Regions from separate parts of the Pseudomonas putida group bacterium ESBL64 genome, predicted to be linked through region 3. Evidence: predicted binding sites of a transcription regulator. Region 3 holds the regulator's gene; each other region holds the start of a gene.
What was found. Region 3 encodes sigma-54, which starts transcription at its own class of promoters, with help from an activator protein. Its sites were predicted from a motif close to ANTGGCATNNANNTTGCTNT; they were not measured.
Positions count from the first base shown of each region.

Region 1: a site for sigma-54 is predicted at 4,130-4,149, ahead of nirB (nitrite reductase large subunit NirB). Genes of this name have one in related genera too.
Region 2: a site for sigma-54 is predicted at 3,349-3,368, ahead of glnA (type I glutamate--ammonia ligase). Genes of this name have one in related genera too.
Region 4: a site for sigma-54 is predicted at 4,189-4,208, ahead of V6093_RS10470 (flagellar basal body rod protein FlgF). Genes of this name have one in related genera too.

Region 1 covers NZ_CP145799.1:5,283,054-5,290,832, forward strand. The annotation lists gene V6093_RS24020 (molybdopterin-dependent oxidoreductase) at 1-3,994, shown strand, start outside; gene nirB (nitrite reductase large subunit NirB) at 4,274-6,826, shown strand; gene nirD (nitrite reductase small subunit NirD) at 6,826-7,188, shown strand; gene V6093_RS24035 (hypothetical protein) at 7,333-7,779, opposite strand, start outside.
Region 2 covers NZ_CP145799.1:4,305,938-4,313,716, reverse strand. The annotation lists gene typA (translational GTPase TypA) at 1-1,412, opposite strand, end outside; gene thiI (tRNA uracil 4-sulfurtransferase ThiI) at 1,541-2,995, opposite strand; gene glnA (type I glutamate--ammonia ligase) at 3,466-4,872, shown strand; gene glnL (nitrogen regulation protein NR(II)) at 5,238-6,323, shown strand; gene ntrC (nitrogen regulation protein NR(I)) at 6,320-7,756, shown strand.
Region 3 covers NZ_CP145799.1:2,817,464-2,825,242, forward strand. The annotation lists gene V6093_RS12840 (HAD family hydrolase) at 1-361, shown strand, start outside; gene lptC (LPS export ABC transporter periplasmic protein LptC) at 370-942, shown strand; gene lptA (lipopolysaccharide transport periplasmic protein LptA) at 929-1,453, shown strand; gene lptB (LPS export ABC transporter ATP-binding protein) at 1,454-2,179, shown strand; gene V6093_RS12860 (RNA polymerase factor sigma-54) at 2,355-3,848, shown strand; gene hpf (ribosome hibernation-promoting factor, HPF/YfiA family) at 3,928-4,236, shown strand; gene ptsN (PTS IIA-like nitrogen regulatory protein PtsN) at 4,249-4,713, shown strand; gene rapZ (RNase adapter RapZ) at 4,716-5,570, shown strand; gene V6093_RS12880 (HPr family phosphocarrier protein) at 5,589-5,861, shown strand; gene V6093_RS12885 (ZIP family metal transporter) at 5,889-6,782, opposite strand; gene V6093_RS12890 (superoxide dismutase) at 6,794-7,405, opposite strand; gene V6093_RS12895 (hypothetical protein) at 7,407-7,779, opposite strand, start outside.
Region 4 covers NZ_CP145799.1:2,310,473-2,318,251, reverse strand. The annotation lists gene flgB (flagellar basal body rod protein FlgB) at 437-847, shown strand; gene flgC (flagellar basal body rod protein FlgC) at 850-1,293, shown strand; gene flgD (flagellar hook assembly protein FlgD) at 1,309-2,013, shown strand; gene V6093_RS10480 (flagellar hook-basal body complex protein) at 2,045-3,799, shown strand; gene V6093_RS10475 (hypothetical protein) at 3,872-4,060, shown strand; gene V6093_RS10470 (flagellar basal body rod protein FlgF) at 4,266-5,006, shown strand; gene flgG (flagellar basal-body rod protein FlgG) at 5,055-5,840, shown strand; gene flgH (flagellar basal body L-ring protein FlgH) at 5,877-6,572, shown strand; gene V6093_RS10455 (flagellar basal body P-ring protein FlgI) at 6,585-7,694, shown strand; gene flgJ (flagellar assembly peptidoglycan hydrolase FlgJ) at 7,706-7,779, shown strand, end outside.

The sequences.
Region 1 (7,779 bases), 2.5 Mb from region 3:
CTACTGCGGCGTGGGCTGCGGCATCGTCATGAGCGTTGCCGATGGCAAGGTCGGCAAGATCAGCGGCGACAAGCTGCACCCGAGCAACTTTGGCCGCCTATGCACCAAAGGCCTCACCGCACACCTGCCACTGAGTGCCAGCGGGCGCATGGCCGACGCCTATGTGCGCCAGCAACGCAGCCAGCCGCCAGTGCGCACCAGCATGGACCAGGCCATCGCTGCCACCGCCGAGCGTCTGCGCAGCATCATCGACCAGCACGGCCCGGATGCCGTGGCGCTTTACGTGTCCGGGCAAATGTCGCTGGAGGCCCAGTACCTGGCCAACAAGTTGGCCAAGGGCTTTATCCGTACGCGCCACATCGAGTCCAACTCGCGCCTGTGCATGGCCAGCGCCAGCAGTGGCTACAAGCTGTCGCTTGGCGCCGATGGCCCACCTGGCAGTTACCAGGACTTCGAGCACGCCGACGTATTTTTGGTGATCGGCGCCAACATGGCCGACTGCCACCCGATCCTGTTCCTGCGCCTGCTTGATCGGGTCAAGGCCGGTGCGAAGCTGATCGTCGTCGACCCACGTCGCAGCGCCACCGCCGACAAGGCCGACCTGTTTCTGCAGGTGCGCCCCGGCAGCGACATGGCCTTGCTCAACGGCCTTTTGCACCTGCTGCATCGCAATGGCCGCACCAACCCCGACTTCATCGCCCGCCACACCGAAGGCTGGGACGAACTGCCGGCCTTCCTCGACGACTACCCCCCCGAGCGCGTCGCCGCCATCACCGGGCTGGCCGAGGCCGATATCATCAAGGCCGCCGAATGGATCGGCAGCGCCAACAACTGGATGAGCTGCTGGACCATGGGCTTGAACCAGAGCATTCACGGTACCTGGCACAGCAACGCCATCTGTAACCTGCATTTGGCCACGGGTGCCATCTGCCGCCCCGGTAGCGGCCCGTTCTCGCTGACCGGCCAGCCCAATGCCATGGGCGGCCGCGACATGGGCTACATGGGCCCCGGCTTGCCAGGCCAGCGCTCAGCGTTGGTGGACGACGACCGCGCGTTCGTCGAGCGACAGTGGCAACTGCCACCCGGCAGCCTGCGCAGCGAGGGTGGCGAGGGTACGGTGGCGCTGTTCGGGCAGATGAAAACCGGTGAAGTGAAAGCCTGCTGGGTCATCTGCAGCAACCCGGTAGCCAGTGTCGCCAACCGCCAGCAAGTGATCGACGGCCTGCGCAAGGCCGAACTGGTCATTACCCAGGACGCCTTCCTCGACACCGAAACCAACCGCTACGCCGACATCCTCCTGCCGGCCGCGCTGTGGGCCGAAGGTGAGGGTGTGATGATCAACAGCGAGCGCAACCTGACCCTGATGCCACGCGCTGTCGAGCCCCCCGGGCAAAGCTTGCCGGACTGGCAGATCATTGCCCGCGTGGCGTGTGCCATGGGCTATGCCGACGCCTTCGACTACCCCAATGCCGAAGCGGTGTATGAGGAAATACGCCGCTTCCACAACCCCTCAACCGGTTATGACCTGCGCGGTATCGGCTATGCCGAATTGCGGACACAGCCGCGCCAGTGGCCTTGTGCACCGGGCAGCGAGCAGCATCGTAGCCCGCTGCGCTACCTCAACGACGGCAGCAGCCAGGCGCTCCTGCTCGATGCCTGGGGTAGGCGGCCGGCACTGGCCTTTCCCACCGCCAGCGGCAAGGCGCGCTTCTTTGCGCGGCCCTGGTTGCCGGCAGCGGAAGTGCCGGACGATGACTACCCCATGGTGCTTAACACTGGCCGTGTGCAGCACCAATGGCACACGTTGACCAAGACCGGCAAGGTGCCGGCACTGAACAAGCTGGAGCCCGGCCCCTACCTTGAGATTCACCCCGAGGATGCCGCCCGGCTGGGTGTCGCTGAAAAGGACCAGGTGGCCGTTCGCTCACGCCGGGGGCACGCCGTGTTGCCGGCGCGCATCAGTGACCGGGTCATGCCGGGCAACTGCTTTGCGCCGTTTCACTGGAATGACCTGATCGGCGAGCAATTGGCGATCAATGCCGCGACCTGCGATGCGGTCGACCCGCTGTCGCTGCAGCCTGCCTTCAAACACTGCGCCGTAGCCCTGGAGCGGGTCGCAGGCGAGCGCATCGACGCCCTTGATCTGAACACTGCCACTGTAGAGCCTGTCCGCATGCCGACCGCCACCCTGTCCCGTCTGCTTGGCCTGCACACCCAGCCGGTTCCGGTGCTGGCCGAAGAAGAGCGTCATTACCTGCAAGGTTTCCTGCTGGGCCTGGACCAGGCCCGCGCCGAGGGCGTACCCCGCCTGCCGGCCAGTGCGCCGCTGGCTGCCAGCCGTCGTTTGTTTGTCGACGGTTTGCTGGCCGGGCTGTTCGCCCAGCCTGCAACTGCGCCCATCGCGGCACAGGCCGCGCCATGGCATCAGGTGCTGTGGGCCTCGCAGACCGGCAATGGTGAGCAACTGGCCGAACGCTGCGCCGCGCGCCTGCGCGATGCTGGTCTGAGCGTGCAACTCAGCTGTCTGGAGGCGGTCAGCCCAAGCCAGCTGCAGGGTGTTGCCAGTGTGGTGTTGATCGCCAGCACCTTTGGCGATGGCGACGCGCCCGACAGCGGCGCGGCATTCTGGCAGGCCTTGCAGGGCGAGGAGGGCGCCCACTGCGCCGGGCTGCCCTATGCCGTACTGGCCTTGGGCGACTCCAGTTACGACCAGTTCTGCGGTTTTGGCCGCAAGCTCGACCAGCGCCTGGCCGAGCTGGGAGGGCAGCGCCTGCTGCAACGGGTGGACTGCGAGCCAGACTTCGACGAAGCCTTTGCCAGTTGGCTCGAAGCGTTATTACCTGCACTGGGCACTGCCGCGGCGCCACCTCCGGCGAGTGAAGCTGCACCCGTATCGGCCTTCAGCAAGCAGCAACCCTGGATGGCCACCGTGCTGGAAAACCGCCTGCTCAATGGCCCCGGCGCCAGCAAGGAAACCCGCCAGCTGGTCTTCGACCTGAGCGGCAGCGGCTTCAGTTATGCTGCCGGCGATGCCTTGGGCGTATGGCCGCGCAACTGCCCGGCCCTGGTAGAAGAGCTGCTGACACTGATGCAGCTCGATGGCCAGGCGATGGTCGAGCTTAAAGGTCATTGCGCCATGCCATTGGCCGAAGCCCTGCAAGCACATCTGGAAATTGCCAAGGTCACTGCGCAACAACTGCAGGCATTTGCCAGCAATGCGCCTGACCTGCAGCGGTTGCTGCAGCCTGAATGCAAGGCCGAGCTGCAAGATTGGCTGTGGGGCCGGCAGCTGGTCGATGTGCTGCGCGCTTTCCCCCAGCAGTTGCCGCTGGCCAGCTGGCTGGAACTGCTCAAGCCATTGCAGCCGCGGCTCTATTCGATCAGTTCCAGCCCGCTGGCGCACCCAGGCCAGGTGCATCTGACGGTATCGACGGTGCGTTATGGCGAACGTAAAGGCGTGTGCTCAAGCTTCCTTGCCGACCGTGCGCAGGTGCAGAAAGTGGCGATCTTCCCGCAGGTGTCGAAGCACTTCCGCTTGCCCGAGGACGACAGCGTGCCGGTGATCATGGTGGGCCCTGGTACTGGCATTGCACCGTTCCGTGCGTTCCTCGAGGAGCGAGAGGCACGGGGGGCAAAAGGCGACAATTGGCTGTTCTTCGGTGAGCAGTACGCAGCGACCGATTTCTATTACCAGGAGCAGTTGCAGGCCTGGGAGGCGGCGGGGCACCTGCGGCTGAACACGGCGTTCTCGCGGGACCAGGCCGAGAAGATCTATGTGCAGCAGCGCATGCTTGAGCAGGGTGCGCTGTTGTGGCAGTGGCTGGAGGCGGGGGCGTATTTCTATGTGTGTGGCGATGCGCAGCGTATGGCCAGGGATGTGGATGCGGCGTTGCGGGTAATCGTCGCCGAGCATGGCCGGATGGATGCGGCGGCGGCGGCGGCTTATGTCGAAGGCTTGAGCAAGGCCAGGCGTTATCGGCGCGATGTTTACTGAAGTGCTCCAAGATGGGGTGTTGTGCACCTTGAATGTGCATTGGCTGGGCGCGCCCAGCGCAAGTGTAGGAGCGGGTTTACCCGCGAAGAGGCCGACACAGGCAACCCACGCAACCCACGCAACCCAGGCAACCCAATTGGCACGCTCCCTGCTTAACCTTGGATACAACAAAGCCCACTGATCAACGGCGATCAACCGGGCCCCCTACCGTGATGAATACAGGCAAAGGCGCCTGGAGCTTCGGCTCCAGGCGCTTTTTTTTTGATCGAGGATCGGCTTATGAAGGCAACAGCGAGCAGCGGGCAACGAGAGCGACTGGTCATCGTCGGCAACGGCATGGTCGGCCACCATTGCGTCGAACAACTGGTCAGTCGCGGCGCCCTGCAGCGCTTCGAGGTGCGGGTATTCGGCGAAGAGCGCCAACGCGCGTATGACCGCGTGCACCTGTCCGAATACTTCGGCGGCAGCTGTGCCGAAACCCTGGCCCTGTGTGAGCACGATTTCTACGACGCCAATGGCGTGCACCTGCACCTGGGTGAGGCCGTGCTGGAGATCGACCGCGAGCGCTGCGAAGTCGTCACTGCCGAAGGTCGCTATGGCTACGACCAACTGGTGCTGGCCACCGGCTCCTATCCCTTCGTGCCGCCGATCGAAGGCTCCAGCGGCAATGCCCGCCTGGTCTACCGCACCCTGGACGACCTCGATGGCATTCGTGCTGCCGCAGGCGGTGCCCGCCGAGGGGTGGTGGTCGGCGGTGGCCTGCTTGGCCTGGAAGCGGCCAACGCCCTCAAGTCGCTGGGGCTGGAAGCCCACGTGGTGGAATTCGCCCCACGGCTGATGCCGGTACAGCTGGACGGCGAGGGCGGTGCCGCGTTGAAGGCGCAGATCGAAGCGCTGGGTGTGGGGGTGCACCTGGCGCGCGCCACCCAGTCGGTCAGTGCCGGTGAAACCTACCGCTACCGCATGAACTTCGACGGCGGTGAGCACCTGGAAACCGACCTGATCGTGTTCTCCGCCGGTATCCGCCCACAGGATGCACTGGGCCGGGGCTGCGGCCTGGACATCGCCGCACGCGGTGGCGTGGTCATCGATAACCACTGCCGCAGCAGCGACCCACGCATCTTCGCCATCGGCGAGTGCGCCTCGTGGAACGGCAGCGTGTTCGGCCTGGTCGCCCCGGGCTACAGCATGGCGCGCAACCTGGCTGGGCTGCTGATGGGCGAGGCGGCGGTGGCGTTCACCGGCGCCGACATGTCGACCAAGCTCAAGCTGCTGGGTGTGGATGTCGGTTCGATCGGCGATGCCCACGGTGCCACGCCGGGCGCGCGCAGCTATCGCTTCATCGATGAAGCCAACAGCGCTTACCGCCGTTTGGTGGTGGATGCCAGCGGCAAGCACGTGCTCGGCGCGGTGCTGGTCGGTGACAACAGCTATTACGACACCCTGTTGCAGTACGCCCAGAACGGCATCGCCCTGCCGGCCGACCCGGCAGCGCTGATCTTGCCACAAGGCGGTGGTGCGCCGGCCTTGGGCGCCGATGCGCTGCCCGACAGCGCGACCATCTGCTCCTGCCACAACGTCAGCAAGGGGGCGGTGTGCGCCGCGATCGACAGTGGCTGCAGTGACCTCGCTGCGGTCAAGGGCTGCACCAAGGCCGCGACCGGCTGCGGTGGTTGCGCGGCCCTGCTCAAGCAAGTCTTCGAGCATGAGCTGACGGCCCGCGGTGTGGCGGTGGACAAGAGCCTGTGCGAGCACTTTGCCTACACCCGGCAGGAGCTGTACGGGTTGGTGCGGGTGGAGGGTATCCGCACCTTCAGCGAACTGCTCGAGCGCCATGGCAAGGGCCATCTGGGTTGTGACATCTGCAAGCCGGCGGTGGGCAATATCCTCGCTTCGTGCTGGAACCAGCCGATCATGGACCCGGCGCTGGTGCCGCTGCAGGACACCAACGACACCTTCATGGCCAACATGCAGAAAAACGGCACCTATTCGGTGGTGCCGCGCATTCCCGGTGGTGAAATAACCCCCGACAAGCTCATCGTCATCGGCCAGGTGGCCAAGAAATACGACCTGTACACCAAGATCACCGGTGGCCAGCGCATCGACCTGTTCGGCGCCCAGTTGCACGAGCTGCCGCTGATCTGGGGCGAACTGATCGAGGCCGGTTTCGAAACCGGGCACGCCTACGGCAAGTCGACCCGCACGGTGAAGTCGTGCGTGGGCAGTACCTGGTGCCGCTACGGCGTGCAGGACAGTGTCGCCATGGCCCTGCGCCTGGAAGACCGCTACAAGGGCCTGCGCAGCCCCCACAAGCTCAAGTTCGCGGTATCGGGTTGCACCCGTGAATGCGCCGAGGCGCAGAGCAAGGACATCGGCGTTATCGCCACCGACAAGGGCTGGAACCTGTACGTGTGCGGCAACGGCGGCATGCGCCCGCGGCATGCCGAGCTGTTCGCCACCGACCTGGACGACGAAACCCTGGTACGCCTGATCGACCGCGTGCTGATGTTCTACATCCGCACGGCCGACAAGCTGCAGCGCACCTCGGTGTGGCGTGAAAACCTGGAAGGCGGGCTGGACTACCTGAAGCAGGTGATCATCGACGACAGCCTGGGCCTGGCCAATGAGCTGGAAGCGCAGATGCAGCAGGTGGTCGACCAGTATGAATGCGAGTGGGCCAATGCCCTCAACGACCCGGAGAAGCTCAAGCGCTTCCGCACCTTCGTCAACGACCGACGCGCCGACCCGGACGTGCACTTCGTGCGCGAACGCGAGCAACGCCGGCCTGCTGCGCCATTGCACCTGATACCCACTGTCGAGGAGGCTGTCTGATGAACCTGTCCAATGCTGTTGTGAAGACTGAGGTGAACTGGCAAGCGGTGTGTCACGCCGCAGACCTGGTGGCCGATTCTGGTGTCGTGGTGTGGCTCGACGGTGCCCAGGTGGCGTTGTTCTACCTGCCGGGGCTGGAGCAGAGCCTGTATGCGGTGGACAACCGTGATCCGCGCTCCGGGGCCAACATCATTGGCCGTGGCATTGTCGGAAGCTTGCAAGGTGAGCTGGTGGTGGCCGCACCGCTATACAAGCAGCATTTCAACCTGCAGAACGGTGAGTGCCTGGAGGATACCGAACAGCGGCTTCAGGTATGGCCGGTGCGGATGAATGGAGAGGCAGTGGAACTGGCGGTGGCCTGATCATCCTGCGCTGGGCGGGGCCGATGTACAGTAGCCTTTCGCCGAAGCGGCGCGCCTTCCCTGCGCGGGGAAGGCGCCGCTGGGTGGCTGCGGGAGGCAGGTGGCAAAGCCGATCAGGTGCCCCAGGGCCCGCTCGATGACGCGCTACATCGGTTTCAGGGGAATGGCGACCAGGCAAGAGTACCAGAGGCGTTCCGGTGTAATGTCGTACCCGCTCACCAGCATGCGCTGGTTGCCGGCATCGATCGCCATCGATTGGGTAAAGCTTTCGAAATGCTCCGGCGGCAAAGCCCCACCAAAATGGCCATAGCCATGGGGTGGTAAGAAGGTTTGATCGAGCTGGCCGTTCAAGTCGTAGCGCACCGCCATATAGGAAGTGGGGTGCGTACCGTATCCGACCAGGTGGCCATTGACTTCTACAATATGGTGCCATTTGCCATCAGTGTGGAAGTGCACCACTTGGCCCTGGTTGAATTCGAGGGCAGGTTTACCAGCATAGTCCAGCCGGTAGAGCGTCGGTTGGCCGTCCCATTCGTCGAGCGTATGCATGCCATATAGCGTGATACGTTCGCTTCGGTCCTCTACTGTAAA
Region 2 (7,779 bases), 1.5 Mb from region 3:
CGATCGAAGATCGAGGTCAGGATGCCTGCACCGTTGGTCAGAGTCAGGAACTGGTTACGGAAACCGATCAGACCACGGGCTGGAATGTTGTACTCCAGACGAACGCGGCCCTTGCCATCCGGAACCATGTTGGTCAGGTCGCCTTTACGCAGACCCATCTCTTCCATGACCTTGCCCTGGGATTCTTCAGGGATGTCGATGGTGACGTTCTCGAACGGCTCCTGCTTCACGCCGTCGACTTCGCGGATGATCACTTCAGGACGGCCCACGGCCATTTCGAAGCCTTCACGACGCATGGTTTCGATCAGCACCGACAGGTGCAGCTCACCACGGCCCGAAACCTTGAACTTGTCAGGGGAGTCGGTCTCCTGAACGCGCAGGGCAACGTTGTACAGCAGCTCCTTGTCCAGACGGTCCTTGATGTTACGGCTGGTGACGAACTTGCCTTCTTTACCGCAGAACGGCGAGTCGTTGACCTGGAAGGTCATCGAAACGGTCGGCTCGTCAACGGTCAGCGGCTTCATCGCTTCTACCGCATCCGGGGCGCACAGGGTGTCGGAGATGAACAGCTCATCGAAACCGCTGATGCAGACGATATCGCCAGCCTGGGCTTCTTCGACGTCAACGCGGTGCAGACCGTGGTGACCCATCAGCTTCAGGATACGGCCGTTACGCTTCTTGCCGTTGGTGTCGATGGCGACAACCGGGGTGTTCGGCTTGACGCGGCCACGGGCGATGCGGCCAACACCGATAACGCCGAGGAAGCTGTTGTAGTCCAGTGCGGAGATCTGCATCTGGAACGGGCCGTCGCGGTCAACAGACGGTGCTGGTACGTTGTCGATGATCGACTGGTACAGCGGGGTCATGTCTTCGGCCATGGCAGTGTGGTCCAGGCCGGCAATGCCGTTCAGGGCCGAGGCGTAGACCACTTTGAAGTCCAGCTGTTCGTCGGTGGCACCGAGGTTGTCGAACAGGTCGAAGATCTGGTCCAGAACCCAGTCAGGACGTGCGCCCGGACGGTCAACCTTGTTGATCACGACGATTGGCTTCAGGCCGGCTTCGAAAGCCTTCTTGGTCACGAAGCGGGTTTGCGGCATCGGGCCGTCTTGGGCGTCGACCAGCAGCAGCACGGAGTCGACCATCGACATTACACGCTCAACCTCGCCACCGAAGTCGGCGTGGCCGGGGGTGTCGACGATGTTGATGTGGTAGCCGTTCCAGTTGATGGCGGTGTTTTTCGCCAGAATGGTAATACCGCGCTCTTTTTCCTGGTCGTTGGAGTCCATGACGCGCTCGTCATTGAGCTCGTTACGCTCCAGAGTGCCGGACTGACGCAGGAGTTTGTCGACCAGAGTGGTTTTACCATGGTCAACGTGGGCGATGATGGCGATGTTACGCAGATTTTCGATCACAAGTGTATCTCGATCAGAGGATTCGGTTGCCGCCCAGTGTAGGCGGCCAATATGTACTGTTTAAGGCTCAGCGGGCCCGGCGGTCGGGAGGGCGATGGCGGATACTGCCGCCATACAGCCCCGGCGTCTTATGTCGGACGATAAACACGCACATTGGCATGTCCCTCACTGAGCAGGTGGTGTGCGTGCAAACGGCTCATCACACCCTTGTCGCAATACAGCAAGTACTGGCGCGTGGGGTCCAGGTGCTTGAACTTGCTGTTGATGGCGTAGAACGGCATGGCCTGGACTTCGATACCTTCCAGCACCAGAGGTTCGTCCTCCTGGGCATCGGGGTGGCGAATGTCGATGACGATCTGGCCTGGCAGCGCCTCGGCCACTTCCTCGATTTCGATGTCCTTGCCCAGCTCATCGATCACATGGTCGATGGAAATGAACTTGGCGCGCTCAAGAGCGCGCTCCAGCACGGCCATGTCGAACTGCTTTTCTTCGTGCTCCATGCGGTGACGCTTGGCATGGGTGGTCGGGTTTACCGAGATCACGCCGCAGTATTCCGGCATGTGCTTGGCAAAGTCCGCGGTGCCGATTTCGGTGGCCTGGTCGATGATGTCCTGCTTGTGGCTGGCCAGCAGCGGGCGCAGCACCAGCTTGTCGGTGGCCGAGTCGATGATCGACAGGTTCGGCAGGGTCTGGCTGGACACCTGGGAAATCGCTTCGCCGGTCACCAGCGCGTCGATCTGCAGGCGGTCGGCCATATGGGCGGCGCCGCGCAGCATCATGCGCTTGAGGGTCACGCCCATGTAACTGTTGTCGACCTTGTTGAGGATCTCGCCAACCACTTCTTCGAACGGCACGCTGATGAACAGTACGCGCTGGCTGCTGCCGTACTTTTTCCACAGGTAGTGGGCCACTTCCATCACGCCCAGTTCGTGGGCACGGCCGCCGAGGTTGAAGAAGCAGAAGTGGGTCATCAGGCCGCGGCGCATCATCTGGTACGCCGCAACGGTGGAGTCGAAACCACCGGACATCAGCACCAGGGTCTGCTCCAGGGCACCCAGCGGATAACCGCCGATGCCGTTGTGCTGGTTGTGGATCACGTACAGGCGCTGGTCGCGGATTTCGATGCGCACCAGCACTTCAGGCTTTTTCAGCTCGATCCCGGCGGCGCCACACTGCTGGCGCAGCTGGCTGCCGACGTAACGGTCGACGTCCATCGAGGTGAAGTCATGGTGGCCACCGCGCTTGCAGCGCACGGCGAAGTGCTTGCCGGCCAGCAGGTGGCCGAAGTGGTGCTTGCACTTGGCGACGATGTCGTCGAAGTCACCCAGCGGGTATTCCTCTACCTGCAGGAAGTGGGTGATACCCGGGGTGCAGGTGAGGCGTTCGATCATCTCGCGCTGGACTTTTTCGTCTTCGACGCGGGTGACCACCTCGAGATTGTCCCAGACACCATCGACCGCGAGCTCAGGGTCGAGATCCTTGAGCACGTTGCGGATGTTCTTGCCAAGCTGGCGGATGAAGCGCTTGCGCACCGGCCGGCTTTTGATGGTGATTTCTGGGAAGACTTTGACGATAAGTTTCATTGGTTAACAGCGCGCGCAGGGCCTGCCGAAAATGAGGGGCGCGAATTATATCGGAAATTGCTCAGGATTTGACCAACTTTTGATCAGAAGCTTTGAGATAAATGCAGAGGCCAGGTTTTGCAGTGCCTGTTACGGCCCTTTCGCGGGTAAACCCGCGCCTACAGGCGGTGCAAAGCCCGTAGGAGCGGGTTTACCCGCGAAGAGGCCCTAGAACCTGGCACACCACTCACGCAACGCACCCTATTGGTGCGATACGATCAAAAAACGCATCGTAAGGGTGCACTTTTACCCGCCAACCCAACGCCAAATGCCCGCAAACGCCCCCTTTTATCCCACCCTCGCCATTTTCGGGCACTGGCATGCAATTTGCTCCCTTGTGAGGCAGGTAAGCTTGGCCGACTATCCGCGCCCGGCAACACCCTTTTTCCAGGGCAGCGGCCCACCGCGCTCTAGACCATCCGGAGGACAACATGTCGAAGTCGGTTCAACTCATCAAAGATCATGACGTCAAGTGGATTGATCTGCGTTTCACGGACACCAAAGGCATTCAGCACCACGTGACCATGCCGTCGCGTGATGCGCTGGACGAAGACTTCTTCGAAGTCGGCAAGATGTTCGACGGTTCCTCCATCGCTGGCTGGAAAGGCATCGAAGCTTCCGACATGATCCTGATGCCGGTCGACGAAACCGCCGTTCTGGACCCGTTCACCGAAGAACCAACCCTGATCATCACCTGCGACATCGTCGACCCGTCGAGCATGCAGGGCTACGACCGCGACCCACGCGCCATCGCCAAGCGTGCTGAAGAGTACCTGAAGAGCACCGGCATCGGTGACACCGTATTCGCCGGCCCAGAGCCTGAGTTCTTCATCTTCGACGAAGTGAAGTTCCACTCGGACATCTCCGGTTCGATGTTCAAGATCTTCTCCGAGCAGGGCTCGTGGATGACCGGCGCTGACGTGGAAGGCGGCAACAAAGGCCACCGTCCAGGCGTGAAAGGCGGCTACTTCCCGGTTCCGCCGTTCGACCACGACCACGAAATCCGTACTGCCATGTGCAACGCCCTGGAAGAAATGGGCCAGACCGTTGAAGTTCACCACCACGAAGTGGCGACTGCCGGCCAGAACGAAATCGGCGTCAAGTTCAACACCCTGGTGAAGAAGGCTGACGAAGTACAGGCGCTGAAATACGTCGTGCACAACGTTGCCGACGCTTACGGCCGTACCGCCACCTTCATGCCGAAGCCACTGTACGGCGACAACGGCTCGGGCATGCACGTGCACATGTCGATCTGGAAAGACGGCAAGAACACCTTCTCGGGTGAAGGCTATGCCGGCCTGTCCGACACCGCCCTGTACTTCATCGGCGGTATCATCAAGCACGGTAAGGCCCTGAACGGCTTCACCAACCCGTCGACCAACTCGTACAAGCGTCTGGTCCCAGGCTTCGAAGCCCCGGTAATGCTGGCCTACTCGGCTCGCAACCGTTCCGCCTCGATCCGTATTCCTTACGTTGGCAGCCCGAAAGCCCGCCGTATCGAAGCACGCTTCCCGGACCCATCGGCCAACCCGTACCTGGCGTTCGCGGCCCTGCTGATGGCTGGCCTGGACGGCATCCAGAACAAGATCCACCCAGGCGACGCGGCCGACAAGAACCTGTACGACCTGCCGCCAGAAGAAGCCAAGAACATCCCGCAAGTGTGCGGCAGCCTGAAAGAAGCTCTGGAAGAGCTGGATAAAGGCCGTGCGTTCCTGACCAAGGGCGGCGTGTTCTCCGATGACTTCATCGACGCCTTCATCGAACTGAAGAGCGAAGAAGAAATCAAGGTCCGTACCTTCGTACACCCGCTGGAATACGAGCTGTACTACAGCTGCTGATCTGATTGGCGCCTCGCGCCGATGACATGATCACAACGGCCTCCCTCGGGAGGCCGTTTTTGTTTCTGCGCACCTTGCAGAAGCACCACTGATTCGCCTGCCACGCTATGCTCTATCTTGGTGCACTAATTCACGCCATGCCCTCAATTGCTCCCCAATCTGGTTCAGATTAAACGTTTCACCAAGACTTTCTGATCCGAATTTGCGCAGATTCAGGCCTTTATCGGTAAATCCCGCTTCTTTTCGGAGCTTTGGTTTGTTTCTTGCATTTTCTTATCCAGAGTCTCGCATCAGTGGATCCACCCCGCGTCCGGCCCTGACCAAAGCAGTGCCAGGCAAGCGCCAAACGAGGTCAACGACGCCTTATGACCATCAGCGATGCACAGCACCGTCTGCTTCTGGACAACCTGACCACCGCCACGTTGCTGCTCAACGCCGAGCTGCGCCTGGAGTACATGAACCCGGCCGCAGAAATGCTACTGGCCGTCAGCGGCCAGCGCAGCCATGGGCAGTTCATCAGCGAGCTGTTCACCGAATCGACCGAGGCGCTCAGTTCGCTGCGCCAGGCGGTCGAGCAGGCGCACCCGTTCACCAAGCGTGAAGCGCAGCTTACATCGCTGACCGGGCAGACCATCACCGTCGACTACGCGGTAACGCCGATACTGCATCAAGGCCAGACCCTGCTGTTGCTCGAGGTGCATCCGCGGGACCGTCTGCTGCGCATCACCAAGGAAGAGGCCCAACTGAGCAAGCAGGAAACCACCAAGATGCTGGTGCGCGGCCTGGCCCACGAAATCAAGAACCCCCTTGGCGGCATCCGCGGAGCGGCCCAGCTACTGGCCCGCGAACTGCCCGAGGAAGGGCTGCGCGACTACACCAATGTGATCATCGAAGAGGCCGACCGCTTGCGTAACCTGGTCGACCGCATGCTCGGCTCGAACAAGCTGCCGTCGCTGGCCATGACCAATATTCACGAAGTGCTGGAGCGGGTGTGCAGCCTTGTCGATGCCGAAAGCCAGGGGTGCATCACTTTGGTGCGCGATTACGACCCAAGCCTGCCGGACGTGCTGATCGACCGAGAACAGATGATTCAAGCCGTACTCAACATCGTGCGCAACGCCATGCAGGCGATCAGCTCGCAGAATGAGCTGCGCCTGGGTCGCATCACCTTGCGCAGCCGTGCCCTGCGCCAGTTCACCATCGGCCACGTGCGTCACCGCCTGGTAGCGCGGGTAGAAATCATCGACAACGGCCCGGGCATCCCGCCGGAACTGCAGGACACCCTCTTCTATCCCATGGTCAGTGGCCGCCCGGACGGTACCGGGCTGGGCCTGGCCATTACCCAGAACATCATCAGCCAGCACCAGGGCCTGATCGAGTGTGAAAGCCACGCTGGCCATACCGCCTTCTCGATTTACCTGCCTCTGGAACAAGGAGCCACCGCCTCATGAGCCGAAGTGAAACCGTATGGATCGTCGACGATGATCGTTCCATCCGCTGGGTCCTGGAAAAAGCCCTGCAACAGGAAGGCATGACCACCCAGAGCTTCGACAGCGCAGACGGTGTCATGGGACGCCTGGCACGCCAGCAACCCGACGTGATCATTTCCGACATTCGCATGCCTGGCACCAGCGGCCTCGACCTGCTGGCGCAGATCCGCGAGCAGCACCCGCGCCTGCCGGTCATCATCATGACCGCCCACTCCGACCTGGACAGCGCCGTGGCCTCGTACCAAGGCGGTGCCTTCGAGTACCTGCCCAAGCCATTCGACGTCGACGAAGCGGTATCACTGGTCAAGCGCGCCAACCAGCACGCCCAGGAGCAGCAAGGCCTGGATGTGCCACAGAACCTGGCGCGCACCCCGGAAATCATTGGTGAAGCCCCGGCGATGCAGGAGGTGTTCCGCGCCATCGGCCGCCTCAGCCACTCCAACATCACCGTGCTGATCAATGGCGAGTCCGGCACCGGCAAAGAACTGGTGGCCCACGCCCTGCACCGGCACAGCCCACGCGCAGCATCGCCGTTCATTGCCCTGAACATGGCCGCCATCCCCAAGGACTTGATGGAGTCGGAGCTGTTCGGCCATGAGAAAGGCGCCTTCACAGGTGCTGCCAACTTGCGTCGCGGCCGTTTCGAGCAGGCCGATGGTGGCACGCTGTTCCTCGACGAAATCGGGGACATGCCTGCCGACACCCAGACCCGCCTGCTGCGTGTGCTGGCCGATGGCGAGTTCTACCGCGTGGGCGGCCATGTGCCGGTCAAGGTCGACGTGCGCATCATCGCCGCCACCCACCAGAACCTGGAGTCACTGGTGCAGGCCGGCAAGTTTCGTGAGGACTTGTTCCACCGCCTGAACGTGATCCGCATCCATATTCCGCGCCTGGCCGACCGCCGCGAGGATATCCCCGCCCTCGCCCGCCACTTCCTTGCCCGGGCGGCCCAGGAGCTGGCAGTCGAGCCGAAGATCCTCAAGCCGGAGACTGAAGAGTTCATCCGCAACCTGCCATGGCCGGGCAATGTGCGGCAGATGGAGAACACCTGCCGCTGGATCACCGTGATGGCCTCCAGCCGCGAAGTGCTGATCGGCGACCTGCCACCCGAACTGCTGAACCTGCCACAAGACGCCGCGCCGGTAACCAACTGGGAGCAGGCCCTGCGCCAGTGGGCCGACCAGGCATTGGCGCGCGGGCAGACCAGCCTGCTGGACAGTGCAGTGCCGAGCTTTGAACGGATCATGATCGAAACGGCACTCAAGCACACCGCCGGCCGCCGTCGCGATGCCGCGCTGTTGCTGGGTTGGGGGCGCAATACCCTGACGCGCAAGATCAAGGAGCTGGGGATGAATGTGGCCGGGGGGGATGATGAGGAAGGTGATGACCACTGAGCTCTGAATTAGCTTTTTAGATT
Region 3 (7,779 bases):
CGTGACCACCGCGATCATCAGCGGGCGCAAGACCCCCGTGGTCGAACGCCGGGCCAGTAACCTCGGCATCCCGCACCTCTACCAAGGCCGGGAGGACAAATTGGTGGTGCTTGACGGCCTGCTCGCCGAACTGGGCCTAAGCTATGATCAAGTGGCTTACCTGGGCGACGACCTGCCCGACCTGCCGGTGATTCGCCGAGTGGCTCTGGGCATGGCCGTAGCCAACGCCGCACCGTTCGTACGCCAGCACGCCCACGGCGTGACCCAGGCACGTGGCGGCGAAGGCGCGGCCCGTGAATTCTGCGAATTGATCATGCAGGCCCAGGGCACCCTGGACGCTGCCAACGCCAACTACCTGTAAGGCTGCCCATGCTCAGCAAGAAAGCCCGAAACATTGTGCTGCTCGGGGCGATAGCCGCCCTGTTGGTAGCCATTGGCTACTGGAATGTCAGCCCGGAAAGCTTCCTCGACAAGCCCGTGGCCCAAGTCGACGAAAGCGCCATCGATTACTACGCGATCAACGCCCACAGCGTGCAGTTCCTGCCCGACGGCAAGCTGCAATACGAAATGACCGCCGACAGAATCGAACACCTCAAGACCAGCGAAGTCACCCAGGTGACCACACCGGACCTGCACCTGTACCGCGGCACCGAGTACCCGTGGCATGTGCAGAGCACGCGCGCCGAGGTCAATCCTGACGGTACCGAGGTCGAACTGATCGACAAGGTACGGATTGCCCGCACCGATGAAAGGCAGCGTGAAACCATCATTACCAGCTCACGCATGACCGTGTTCCCGCAGAAGCAATATGCGCAGACCGAGCAAGCCGTTAGAATCGACGGCGCCGGAGGCACCACTACGGGCAAAGGCATGAAAGCGTATTTGAAAGAAGGCAAGATGGACTTGCTCTCTAACGTAAGAGGACAGTATGAGGCTCGTTAAAACCCTCCCCCTTTTGCTCAGCCTGAGCGCAGCACTGGGAAGCGCGAGCGCCCTCGCCCTGCCGAACGACCGTGACCAGCCTATCCGCATCCAGGCCGACAACGCTCACCTGGATGACAAACAAGGCGTGGCCACTTACACCGGCGACGTGATCATCACTCAGGGTTCGATGATGATCAAAGGCAACACCGTGACCATTACCCGCTCCGCCTCTGGCGATATCGACGTAGTGACCTCGGTGGGCAACCTGGCCTACTTCGAGCAGCAGCAGAGCGCAGCCAAGCCGGACAAGATGAAAGGCTGGGGCGTAACCATCCAGTACCAGTCGCAGAAGGACTTGGTCATTCTCACCGACCGCGCCAAGGTCGAGAGCGAAGGCAATACCACCGAAGGCGAAAAGATCGTCTACAACACTCAGACCCAGGTGGCGACCGCCGGCCGTGGTGGCAATGTGACAACACCCCGTCAGCGCATCGACATGGTGATCCAGCCCAAGAAGAAGGCCGAGTAAATGGCAACCCTCAAAGCCCAGCACCTGGCAAAGAGCTACAAGGGGCGGCAGGTAGTACGTGATGTCAGCCTGTCTATCGACAGCGGCCAGATCGTCGGCCTGCTCGGCCCCAACGGCGCCGGCAAGACCACCTGCTTCTACATGATTGTCGGGCTGGTCCAGGCCGAACAGGGCCGCGTACTGATCGACAACCTCGATGTCAGCCACCAGCCCATGCACGGCCGCGCTCGCGCCGGTATCGGCTACCTGCCGCAGGAAGCCTCGATCTTCCGCAAGCTGTCGGTCGCCGACAACATCATGGCCATCCTCGAGACCCGCAAGGACCTCGACCGGGACGGCCGCCGCAAAGAGCTGGAAAGCCTGCTGCAGGAGTTCCACATCAGCCACATCCGGGACAACCTCGGCATGAGCCTGTCCGGTGGTGAACGCCGCCGCGTCGAAATTGCGCGCGCCCTGGCGACCGCACCCAAGTTCATCCTGCTGGACGAACCGTTCGCCGGTGTCGACCCGATTTCGGTCGGCGACATCAAGCAGATCATCCACCACCTCAAGGCCAAAGGTATCGGCGTACTGATTACCGACCACAACGTGCGTGAAACCCTGGATATCTGCGAAACCGCTTATATCGTCAACGATGGCCGATTGATCGCCGAAGGCGACGCTGAAACCATCCTGGCAAACGACTTGGTCAAAGAAGTTTACCTGGGCCACGAGTTCCGCCTCTGACCCGGCACGCGCCTGAAGTACTGGCAAACAGCCCTGAGACTGCGGGTAAAGTTGTTACGGTACTCTAGGCAAACGCTACAATTTAAGGCATAAAACTTGCTTGATCTGGCGCTTCGGCGCCCTCGTGTAGTGGATGGCGCATGCGCGCCGGCGAACAAGGTATTAAGCCCCTGCCATGAAACCATCGCTCGTCCTAAAAATGGGCCAGCAACTGACGATGACACCTCAGTTGCAACAGGCCATCCGCCTGCTCCAGCTCTCTACCCTGGACCTCCAACAGGAAATCCAGGAAGCGCTGGAGTCGAACCCGATGCTCGAACGTCAGGAAGACGGCGAAGACTTCGACAACAGCGACCCGATGGCCGACAACGCCGAGAACAAGCCGGCCGCCGAAGTTCAGGACAACAGCTTCCAGGAAAGCACCGTCAGCGCCGACAACCTGGAAGACGGTGAGTGGAGCGAGCGCATCCCCAACGAGCTCCCGGTCGATACGGCCTGGGAAGACATCTACCAGACCAGCGCCAGCAGCCTGCCGAGCAACGATGATGACGAATGGGACTTCACCACGCGCACATCGGCCGGCGAAAGCCTGCAAAGCCACCTGCTGTGGCAGTTGAACCTGGCGCCGATGTCCGACACCGACCGCTTGATTGCCGTGACCCTGATCGACAGCATCAACGGCCAGGGCTACCTGGAAGACACACTCGAAGAAATCTGCGCCGGTTTCGACCCGGAGCTGGATATCGAGCTGGACGAGGTCGAAGCAGTACTGCACCGCATCCAGCAGTTCGAGCCGGCTGGCGTCGGCGCCCGCAATCTGGGCGAATGCCTGTTGCTGCAACTGCGCCAACTGCCCGCTACAACCCCGTGGATGACCGAAGCCAAGCGCCTGGTCACCGATTTCATCGACCTGCTCGGCAGCCGTGACTACAGCCAGCTGATGCGGCGGATGAAAATCAAGGAAGACGAGCTGCGCCAGGTCATCGAACTGGTGCAAAGCCTTAACCCGCGCCCTGGTTCGCAGATCGAGTCCAGCGAGCCCGAGTACGTGGTGCCCGACGTCATCGTGCGCAAGGACAGCGACCGTTGGCTGGTAGAACTGAACCAGGAAGCCATCCCACGCCTGCGCGTCAACCCACAATACGCCGGCTTCGTGCGCCGTGCCGACACCAGCGCCGACAACACCTTCATGCGCAACCAGCTGCAGGAAGCGCGCTGGTTCATCAAGAGCCTGCAAAGCCGTAACGAAACCCTGATGAAAGTTGCCACGCAGATCGTCGAGCACCAGCGCGGCTTCCTCGACCACGGCGACGAAGCGATGAAGCCGTTGGTACTGCATGACATTGCCGAAGCCGTAGGCATGCACGAATCGACCATCTCGCGGGTTACCACGCAGAAATACATGCACACCCCGCGTGGCATCTACGAACTGAAATACTTTTTCTCCAGCCATGTCAGCACCTCCGAAGGCGGAGAATGCTCGTCCACGGCGATCCGCGCGATCATCAAGAAACTGGTTGCGGCGGAAAATCAGAAAAAGCCATTGAGTGACAGCAAGATCGCTGGTTTACTGGAGGCACAAGGCATCCAGGTAGCCCGTCGCACCGTCGCCAAGTACCGCGAGTCCCTCGGCATCGCACCGTCGAGCGAACGCAAGCGACTGATGTAGCCCCTGAGATGTGCCACAGCGTTTTCGTGGCAGGTGCAAGACCTGCCTCTTTATGCACGGGCAACAAAGGAGAAGCTGTATGCAAGTCAATATCAGTGGACAGCATGTAGAAGTCACCCAGCCACTGCGCGATTACGTGCTTGAAAAGCTCGCCCGCGTGGAGAGTCACTTCGACAAGATCACCAACGTGCAGGTAATCATGAAAGTCGAGAAGCTTCAGCAGAAGGTCGAGGCGACCCTGCAGATTCCCGGCGGCGAAGTGGTAGCCAACGCCGAACACGAAGACATGTATGCAGCGATCGACGCCTTGGCCGACAAGCTCGACCGCCAACTGAAAAAACACAAGGAAAAACAGCAAAGCCTGCTGCAAGGTGCAGCTGCCCGCTGATCCCCCTCATCCATGATCCGACTTGAAACCATCCTGACCCCCGGCCGTTCCCTCGTGAACGTGCCGGGCGGCAGCAAGAAGCGCGCCCTGGAAAAGGTCGCCACTGTCATCGCCGACCAAGTGCCAGAACTGGAGATGCAGGACGTCTTCGAAAAACTGGTAGCCCGGGAAAAGCTCGGTTCTACCGGTTTTGGCAATGGCATCGCCATCCCGCACTGCCGGCTTGAAGGATGCTCTGCGCCAGTCAGCGCCCTGCTGCACCTGGAAGCGCCTATCGATTACGACGCCATCGATGGCGCGCCGGTGGACCTGCTGTTTGTGCTGCTGGTGCCCGAAGCGGCCACCGATGCCCACCTTGAACTTCTGCGTCAGATCGCCAGCATGCTCGATCGCAAGGAGGTCCGTGATCGACTGCGTGCGGCCACCAGCAACGAGGCCCTGTTCCAGGTTGTCCTGGACGTACAGAACGAGCACTGAACATGCGCCTGATCATCGTCAGCGGCCGGTCCGGCTCCGGCAAGAGCACCGCCCTCGATGTCCTGGAAGACAGCGGTTTCTATTGCATCGACAATCTGCCAGCCGGGCTATTGCCGCAGTTGGCGGAAAATGCACTGATCAACACCGAATTGCTGCAGCCCAAGGTGGCGGTTTCGATCGACGCACGCAACCTGCCCAGTCACCTGATGCGTTTTCCCGAGCTGCTTGAAGAAGCCCGCGCACGGCACATCCAGTGCGACGTGTTGTACCTGGATGCCGATGAAGAGGTCCTTCTCAAGCGTTTCTCGGAAACCCGCAGGCGGCACCCCCTGACCAACGCCAACCGCTCGCTCGCGGAAGCGATCCGCGTGGAAAGCGATTTGTTGGGCCCCATTGCCGACCTGGCCGACCTGAAGATCGACACCACCAACCTGAACCTGTACCAGTTGCGTGACTCGATCAAACTGCGTCTGCTCAACCAACCCGAGCCTGGCACAGCGTTTCTGGTCGAGTCGTTCGGGTTCAAACGGGGCATGCCGGTCGACGCCGACCTGGTTTTTGACGTGCGCTGCCTGCCCAACCCCTACTGGAAACCAGAACTGCGTGAGCACTCAGGTCTCGATCAACCCGTGATCGACTACCTGGCCGCACAACCGGATGTCGAAGACATGTACAACGACATCTCCAGCTACCTGCTCAAATGGTTGCCCCGCTTCGCTGCCAGCAACCGCGCCTACGTAACCATTGCCATCGGCTGCACTGGCGGCCATCACCGTTCGGTGTACATCACCGAGCGCCTTGGTCAACAGCTGCAGCAAACCCTGAAAAACGTCCAGGTCCGTCATCGCGACCTCTAGCCCAAGGATCCACCCCTGATGCCCGCCCGCGAAATCACCATCATCAACAAGCTGGGTCTGCATGCCCGGGCGGCAGCCAAGTTCGTCGGTGTGGCCGGCCGCTTCCCCTGCCAGGTACGGGTGGGTCGCGCCCCGGACAAGCTGGTGGATGGCAAGAGCATCATGGCGGTGATGATGCTGGCCGCAGGCAAAGGCACCCAGGTGCACCTGCATACCGAGGGTGAGCAGGACAACGACGCCATGGATGCACTGGTCGAACTGATCAACAATTTCTTTGACGAAGGCGAATAGGCCTCGCAAACCTGCGCTTGCACAAGATCAGGACATCGCGGTATCCATCACCATCATCAGACAGAAGCCTGTACACAGCCCAAGACTGGCCAGACGATGATGGCCGTTGCTGCGCGATTCGGGGATGATTTCCTGGGTGACCACCAGCAACATCGCCCCTGCTGCACAGGCCAGCCCCAGCGGCAGCAGCAGTTCGGCAACATTCACCAGCCAGGCACAGATCAACGCCGCCACCGGCTCGACCAAGCCTGAGGCTGCGCCGATCAGGAAGGCCTTGAAGCGCGGCATGCCCGCCCCTGCCAGCACCAGCGCGATCACCAGCCCCTCAGGCACATCCTGCAAGGCAATGCCCATGGCCAGGCTGTCGGCGTCGGCCATACCTCCCCCGGCCGACACACCAATGGCCATACCTTCGGGGATGTTGTGGGCAATGATGGCAATCACGAACAGCCAGATGCGCGCTGCAATCACCGGCTGGTTTGCTGTGCCCACCAACGCTTCAGGCGAAGCCCAGGATACCTTGAGGTCGACCAGGAACAGGCACAACGCCCCGAACATCAGGCCAAAACTGACCAGGCCACCTGCCCCCCAAGGGCTGAAGCCAATAGACTGAGCCGCCGCCAGGCCCGGCATGATCAGGGAAAACGCGGTGGCCGCCAGCATCACGCCAGCACCGAAGCCCAACAGCGTATCCGCCAGCGCCACGGGCATATTGCGAATGACCAGTACCGGTACTGCGCCCAGTGCCGTACCCAGCGCGCATAAAGCACCGCCCTCCAGGGCGCGCAGCATGCGCGGATCGAGGTCTAGCCAGGCGAGGCCCCGTGCCACCAGTAACGCGGCGCCAGCCAGCAAAAGCAAAGTCCCAAGCGCCAGGCGGAACAGGCGCACACTGCTGACAGACATCACCTCAGAGCGCATACCGGTCCGACTCACTTCAGGGCTTCAAGGTAACGACGTTCAACTTCCACCCAGTCAATGACGTTGTAGAAGGCACCGATGTATTCCGGACGACGGTTCTGGTACTTGAGGTAGTAAGCGTGCTCCCACACGTCCAGGCCCAGGATCGGCGCATTGCCGTGCATCAGCGGGCTGTCCTGGTTGCCGCTACTCTCCACCACCAACGTTTTTTGCGGCGTGACGCTGAGCCAGGCCCAACCGCTGCCGAAGCGGGTCAACGCGGCTTTGGTGAAAGCCTCCTTGAAAGCCTCGAAGCCGCCAAGTTGTGCTGTGACGGCTTGCGCCAGCTGGCCCACAGGCTCGCCACCGCCCTGAGGTGACATGACAGTCCAGAACAGGCTGTGGTTGGCGTGACCGCCACCGTGGTTGGTCACAGCGCCACGCAGGTTCTCCGGCAGTTGCTTGACGGCAGCGACCAGTTTTTCCACCGGCCATTCGGCCCACTCGGTACCTTCGAGGGCGGCATTGAGGCTGTTCACGTAGGTCTGGTGATGCTTGGTGTGGTGGATTTCCATTGTCTGGGCATCAATGTGTGGTTCCAGCGCATCGTAGGCGTATGGCAATGCAGGCAAGGTATGGGGCATGTCAGTGAATTCCGTAGGCATGGGTTCTGGGTGCCACATCCGGTTGGGCAGCGAGCTCGCTGGCCCCGGCGCTGTGGCGGTTGAGCAAGCGCTCGGTACGCGGGTACTGGCCATACTCGGCAATGAAACTCAGCAGCTCGGTGTAAGTGCGCGCACTGTGGCGCAGGGCGGCATCACGCAGTGCCTGAGGCAGGCGCGCTTCCTGGCAGGCCTGCAGCAGTCGCTGATGAGCCGCGCACAGATAGTCGGCACTTTCATGCGGCTGGTTAAGGCGCAGGTGCAGGTCAGCCAGGTTGTGGTGGGCGATGACGAATGCAGCCACCGCTTCATCCACGTCATGCCAGCGCTCGAACAGCACCTGGGCCAACGCCAAG
Region 4 (7,779 bases), 510 kb from region 3:
GTTTGCCTATCCGCTGTTCCTGCCGAGCTCCCCGTAGGCGCGGGTTTACCCGCGAAGAGGTCGGCCCTGCTGGCCAATCTCCACCCGCCGTTCACCGTTGCTGCCGCTACCGTATTCGCGGGTAAACCCGCTCCTACGACGGATCGGGGGTGGACATAGGTCGGTGGTTGGGCACAGGCCGCGTGTAGGAGCGGGTTTACCCGCGAAGAGGCCCGCACAGGAAAACACTGACGTCAATTTTTTGTTTTGCCGCTTTTGCCGCCCATCAATTGCCGCTTTTGTCACCTCAGGCGGAAGGCCTTTGCCGCTTTTCTGGCATCAACCTGACAGTACTGCGCCGCAATCCTCCCTAAACACGGGCTTTTCAGTGGTTGGCACAGCCCTTGCTATACCTTGCTCAACGAAATTCCGGTCAACCTCTGAAGGTTTCCCCGACATGAGCATCAGTTTCGACAAGGCGCTTGGTATCCACGAAAAGGCCCTGGGCTTCCGCGCTCAGCGCGCCGAGGTGTTGGCCAACAATATCGCCAACGCCGACACGCCCAATTACAAGGCGCGTGACATGGACTTTTCTTCGGTGCTCGCCGCCGAGACCAGCAAGCAGCAAGGCGGCCGCTTCGCCATGGACCGTACCAACAGCCGGCACATCGAAGCCGAAGGCCTCGCCATCGCGGCTGACGATACCCTCAAGTACCGTACACCGCTGCAGCCGTCGATCGACCAGAACACCGTGGACGCGCAGATCGAGCAATCGAACTACACCGAAAACGCGATTGGCTTCCAGGCAAGCTTCACCTTGCTCAACAGTAAATTCAAAGGGCTGGTTTCCGCCCTGCGGGGAGAATGACCATGTCCCTTTCCAGTGTCTTCAACATTGCCGGTAGCGGCATGAGCGCACAGAACACGCGTCTGAACACCGTGGCGTCCAACATCGCCAACGCCGAGACCGTGTCTTCGAGCATCGACCAGACGTACCGCGCCCGTCACCCGGTGTTCGCCACCACTTTCCAGAATGCACAGGCCGGCAGCAGCCAGTCGCTGTTCGAAGACCAGGGCGAGGCAGGGCAGGGCGTGCAGGTAAAAGGCATCGTCGAAGACCAGAGCACGCTGGAAGCACGCTACGAGCCGAACCACCCGGCGGCGAACAAGGACGGCTACGTCTACTACCCGAACGTCAATGTGGTCGAGGAGATGGCTGACATGATCTCCGCCAGTCGCGCGTTTCAGACCAACGCCGAACTGATGAATACGGCCAAGAGCATGATGCAGAAAGTGCTGACCCTGGGGCAGTGATAAGGAATTCAGACCATGGCAATCGATACTAACGGTGTAAACCTCAATGACGTGCTGTCGGCGTCGGGCGTGGGCACCAGCACCAAAAAGACCACGGACACTGCATCCAAGACCGGCAACGATTCGCTTGGCAAAGATGCCTTTCTGCAGCTGCTGGTCACCCAGATGCAACACCAGAACCCGCTGGACCCGCAGGATAACAGCGAGTTCGTTGCCCAGTTGGCGCAGTTCAGCAGCCTGGAAGGTATTACCTCGCTGAACGATTCGGTCAGCTCCATCACCAGTGCAATGGCCTCGTCCCAGGCGCTTCAAGCGTCGTCGCTGGTAGGGCGCTCGGTGGTGGTTCAGAACGACAAGGCTGTGGTTGATACCGCTGAAAGCTTCAATGCCCAGTTCGTTGTGCCTCAGGCAATCAGTGAAGCGAAGATCACTATCAAGGACAAGGATGGCAACACGGTCAAGACCATCGAGTTGGGTGAGCAGAAAGCCGGTTACGCCGACTTCATCTGGGACGGTACCAACAACAGTGGCGAGAAAGTCGACCCGGGCACTTACACCTTCACCGCTAGCACCACAGTCGATGGCGAGGCGGTGCAAATGAGCACGCTGTTGCCGGCCAAGGTAACCAGCGTCAGCTTCAGTGCCTCAGGAGAAATGGTGCTCAACCTTGCCGGTGTAGGCAAGGTCTCCCTCTCCGACGTGCAAACCATCGGTATCTAAGGCCCGCTAGCGCGGCAAAAGGAGCGAATTCATGTCTTTCAATATCGGCCTTAGCGGTCTGTACGCAGCCAACAAACAACTGGATGTCACCGGCAACAACATCGCCAACGTCAATACCACGGGGTTCAAGGCCTCGCGTGCCGAGTTCGCGGATGTTTATGCGGGCGCCAACCGTCTGGGTGTGGGCAAGAACCAGGTGGGCAATGGTGTGCGACTGGCAGCCATTTCCCAGCAATTCACCCAGGGTGATGTAAACACTACGGGCAACGCGCTGGACATGGGTATCCAGGGCCAGGGCTTCTTCGTGCTGTCTGACAACGGCTCGAAGGTTTACACGCGGGCTGGTTCTTTCCAGCCTAGCAAGGACAACTTCGTCGAGACCTCCGATGGCCTGCGCCTGCAAGGTTACATGGCGGATGCCACCGGCAAGATCCAGAAAAGCGGCCTGACCGACCTGAAAATCGACACATCGGCATTGCAGCCCAAGCCGACCTCGTTGATCGATCAGGGTATCAACCTGAACTCCTCGGCGGCCTCGATTCCTTTCCAGGTGTATGACAACACCAAGCCGCCAGCCATGGCTGCATTCGACCCTGCGGACCCAAGCACTTATCAGCGCTCTAGCACCAGTACCGTGCTGGATGCTGACGGCGTTCAGCACGAAGTGCAGCAGTACTACCGCAAGACCGATACCAACGAATGGACCATGTACACGCTGGTCGATGGTCGAAACCCGTTCGATCCAGCCAGTACCACCCCGCTGGCCGGCACCATCAACTACAACAGTGATGGCACCATCAGCTCCATGCTGGCCGACACCACGGGTGTGCCAAGTGGGGCGTCGTTCACTGTCAGCAATGGTGCATTTGCCATGACCGGCTGGGTGCCGGCCGCTCAGGATGCGAATGGCGACTGGGTTGCCAGTGGCGCGGCAGGTACTGACCAGGCGCTGGGTGTTACCTCGCCTGCCTTGGTGGCGAACAAGCCGTTCGACCCTTCTGACGATACGACCTATACCCGCTCGTTCCCGACCAAGGTGTATGACAGCCAGGGCAACGAACACACCATGGAGCAGTTCTACCGTAAGACGGGCACCAACGAGTGGACCATGTACACGCTCGTTGATGGGCGTAACCCGTTCAATCCGGGGAGTACGGAGCCACTGGTGGGCACGATCGCATTCAACAGTGATGGTTCGGTCAACTCGATGACGGCCGACAATACGGGGCATCCGGTGGGCACCTCGTTCACGGTCGTCAACAATACCTTCAGCATGATTGGCTGGGTGCCGGCAGCCGAAGATGCTTCAGGTAACTGGAGTGCCAATGGCGCGGTGGGCGATGCTGCCGGCATGAAAATGTCGATGGCCAGCACCACCTCCTACAACACTGAAACTGCGCGCATGTCCCAGTCTCAGGACGGTTATGCCACGGGCATTCTGTCCAACCTGAGCATCGACGCGACAGGTGTATTGTTCGCCTCCTTCAGCAATGGCCAGTCGCGCGCCATTGGCCAGGTAGCGCTGGCGAGTTTTGCCAACGAGCAGGGGCTGCAGCAAATCGGCAGTACCCGTTGGACCGAGACCTACAACTCTGGCATTCCGGGTATCGATTCGCCGAAAACCGGTACTTTGGGTGCGATCGAGTCCAACTCCCTGGAAGGTTCCAACGTCAACCTGACGCAAGAGCTGGTTGATCTGATCAAGGCGCAAAGCTACTACCAGGCGAACGCCAAGACCATTTCGACCGAAAGCACCGTGATGCAGACCATCATTCAGATGACTTGATCGTCATCGTTTGAGTGAGTGCAGGCGAACCCCTTTCTCGTGAAGGGGTTCGTTGTTTTTGCAGGAGGGGTGATGAAAAGGCTGTTTGTCGGAATGCTGCTCGCCTGCTGTCTTGGTCAGGTGCAGGCGGCGCCAGCGCCTTACTGGCGATGGGAAAGCCTGGTAGATGGGCGTCTGGTGTGTTCCCAGTGGTCGCCAGGTGAAGGCTGGAGACGCTTTGCCGGGCCCTACAGCAATGCGCGTTGCCGTGACCTGCCGTAGGCACAGGTTTGCCTGCAAATGAAACCTTTTTGCCGCCAACGGCAAAACAGCGCCGGATAACCGGCGGCCGTCGCTGCATGGGCTTTCTCAACTGCCCGTATTCATGGGCTTTTTCCTGCTTTTAGCAAGTTGGTTCGGAACTTGCTTTAGCCCCTGTAGAGCAACGGCGAACGGCAAACGGCCGCCAGTGCAATGGAGGATGATTGTGGACAAGATGCTTTATGTGGCCATGACCGGGGCTAGCCAGAACGCGCTGGCGCAGAAGGCTCATGCCAACAACCTGGCCAACATTTCGACCAATGGTTTTCAGCGTGACCTGGAGCAGGCGCGCTCGATGCCGGTGTTCGGTGACAGCTTTCCGGCGCGTGCCTTTGCCATGACCGAGCGCCCAGGCACTGACTTCAGTGAAGGCCCGATGGTGGAAACCGGCCGTGACCTGGATGTGACTGTGAGCGGTAACGGTTTTATCGCCGTGCAGGCGCCAGATGGCAGCGAAGCGTATGTGCGTACCGGTAGTCTGAACATCGATGCTCTCGGGGTATTGCGTACCGGCAACGGTATGCCTGTGCTTGGCAACGGCGGCCCGATTGCCATCCCGCCCGAGCAGAAGGTCGAAGTCGGCTCCGATGGCACCATCAGCATCCGTTCCATGGGTGAAGACCCGCGCGTGATGGCGGAAGTCGACCGCATCAAGCTGGTCAACCCCGACACCAAAGGCCTGACCAAGGGCCAGGACGGGCTGATTCACACCTCGTCCGGCCAACCCGCGGATGCCGACGTCAACGTGCGGGTGGTTTCAGGTTTTCTGCAGGGCAGCAACGTCAATGCTGTCGAGGAAATGACCTCTGTACTGGCGCTGTCCCGCCAGTTCGAACTGCACGTCAAGATGATGAACGCAGCCAAGGAAGGCGACGAAGCCATGGCGCGTGTTTTGCAACTCGGCTAACCACATTTGAACGGGTGCCGTAATTCAGGCGCACGAGGAGAACACTAAATGCTTCCGGCTCTCTGGGTCGCTAAAACCGGCCTGTCCGCACAGGACACCAACCTGACGGTCATCTCCAACAACCTGGCCAACGTCTCGACCACCGGCTTCAAGCGTGATCGTGCCGAGTTCCAGGACCTGCTGTACCAGATCAAGCGTCAGCCAGGCGCGCAGTCTACCCAGGACAGCGAACTGCCGTCGGGCCTGCAGGTCGGTACCGGTGTGCGCATTGTCGGCACGCAGAAAAACTTCCAGACCGGTAGCTTGCAGACCACGGAAAACCCGCTGGATATGGCTGTCAATGGCCGTGGTTTCTTCCAGATCCTGCAGCCTGACGGCACCGTCTCCTACACCCGCGACGGTACGTTCCACCTGAACTCCGATGGCCAGATCGTCAACGCCGATGGTTTGGCGCTGGAGCCTGCCATCGTGGTCCCGAACGACGCCCAGACCTTCACCGTCGGGCAGGACGGCACCGTGTCGATCACCACCGCCGGCAACCCGGCTGCGCAGGTTATCGGCAACATTCAGACCGCCGACTTCATCAACCCGGCTGGCCTGCAGGCGATGGGTAACAACCTGTTCCTGGAAACCGCTGCCAGTGGTGCACCGCAGGTCGGCACTCCGGGCCTCAATGGCTTCGGCACTACCCTTCAGCAGACGCTGGAAAACTCCAACGTCAGCACGGTGGAAGAGCTGGTGAACATGATCACCACCCAGCGCGCCTACGAGATGAACTCCAAGGTCATCTCCACCGCCGACCAGATGCTGTCGTTCGTTACTCAGCAGCTCTAAGCCCTGTCGCTTTGTTACACCCGTGAGGTTTGCATCATGAATCGTCTGTTGTCCGTGTTCGCCCTGGGGGGGGCGGTGTTGCTGGCAGGTTGCGTCGCACCGACGCCCAAGCCCAACGACCCGTACTATGCGCCGGTGTTGCCGCGCACCCCGTTGCCGGCAGCGGCCAACAACGGTTCGATCTACCAGGCCGGTTTCGAGCAGAACCTGTACAGCGACCGCAAGGCGTTCCGGGTGGGTGACATCATCACCATCACGCTCAATGAGCGCACGTCCGCCAGCAAGAACGCGGGCTCGCAGATCGCCAAGACCAGCAAGACCGACATCGGCCTGACTTCGCTGTTTGGTACCACGCCCAACACCAATAATCCGTTCGGTGGCGGCGACCTTTCGCTGGAGGCCGGTTACAGCGGCGATCGCGCCACCAAGGGCGACAGCAAGGCTACCCAAGGCAACACGCTGACCGGTTCGATCACCGTCACCGTGGCCGAGGTGCTGCCCAACGGCATTATCGCCGTGCGCGGCGAGAAGTGGCTGACCCTGAACACCGGCGAAGAGCTGGTGCGCATTGCCGGCATGATCCGCGCTGACGATATCGCCACCGACAACACCGTGCCGTCCACCCGTGTGGCCGACGCGCGCATCACCTACTCCGGTACCGGTTCGTTCGCCGATGCCAGCCAACCCGGGTGGCTGGACCGCTTCTTCATCAGCCCGCTTTGGCCTTTCTGAGTACGGATGACCATGTTCAACGTAAGGCAGCTGATTGCCACAACCCTGCTTTTGTCCTGCGCCTTCGCTGCCCAGGCCGAGCGTCTGAAGGACATTGCCAGCATCTCTGGCGTACGTTCCAACCAGTTGATTGGTTACGGCCTGGTGGTGGGCCTCAATGGCACGGGTGACCAGACCACCCAGACGCCGTTCACCCTGCAAACCTTCAACAACATGCTGTCGCAATTCGGCATCAAGGTGCCGGCCGGTTCCGGCAACGTACAGCTGAAGAACGTTGCCGCAGTGTCGGTGCATGCCGACCTGCCACCGTTCGCCAAGCCGGGCCAGGTGGTGGACATCACCGTGTCGTCGATCGGTAACTCGAAAAGCCTGCGCGGCGGCAGCCTGTTGATGACCCCGCTCAAGGGTATCGACGGCAATGTCTACGCCATTGCCCAGGGCAACCTGGTCGTGGGCGGCTTTGATGCCGAAGGTCGTGACGGCTCGAAGATCACTGTCAACGTTCCGTCGGCCGGTCGTATTCCGGGTGGTGCCAGTGTCGAGCGTGCGGTGCCGAGTGGCTTCAACCAGGGCAATACCCTGACCCTGAACCTCAATCGCCCCGACTTCACGACCGCCAAGCGCATCGTGGACAAGGTCAACGACCTGCTCGGCCCCGGCGTGGCCCAGGCCGTGGATGGTGGTTCGGTGCGAGTCAGTGCGCCGATGGACCCAAGCCAGCGCGTGGATTATCTGTCGATCCTCGAAAACCTCGAAATCGACCCGGGCCAGGCGGTGGCCAAGGTCATCATCAACTCGCGTACCGGTACCATTGTCATCGGCCAGAACGTCAAGGTGTCGCCGGCGGCGGTAACCCACGGCAGCCTGACCGTGACCATCACCGAAGACCCGATCGTCAGCCAGCCGGGGGCCTTCTCCAATGGCCAGACTGCCGTGGTGCCACGCTCGCGGGTCAATGCCGAGCAGGAAGCCAAGCCGATGTTCAAGTTCGGCCCAGGCACCACGCTGGATGAAATCGTCCGCGCGGTGAACCAGGTGGGCGCAGCGCCCGGCGACCTGATGGCGATCCTCGAAGCCTTGAAGCAGGCCGGCGCCTTGCAGGCCGACCTGATCGTGATCTGAGGACGGCGCGGATGAACAGCAAAAGCCTGGTTTCCGGCAGTGCCGACAGCGGTGCCTACACCGATCTCAATCGCCTGAGTTCGCT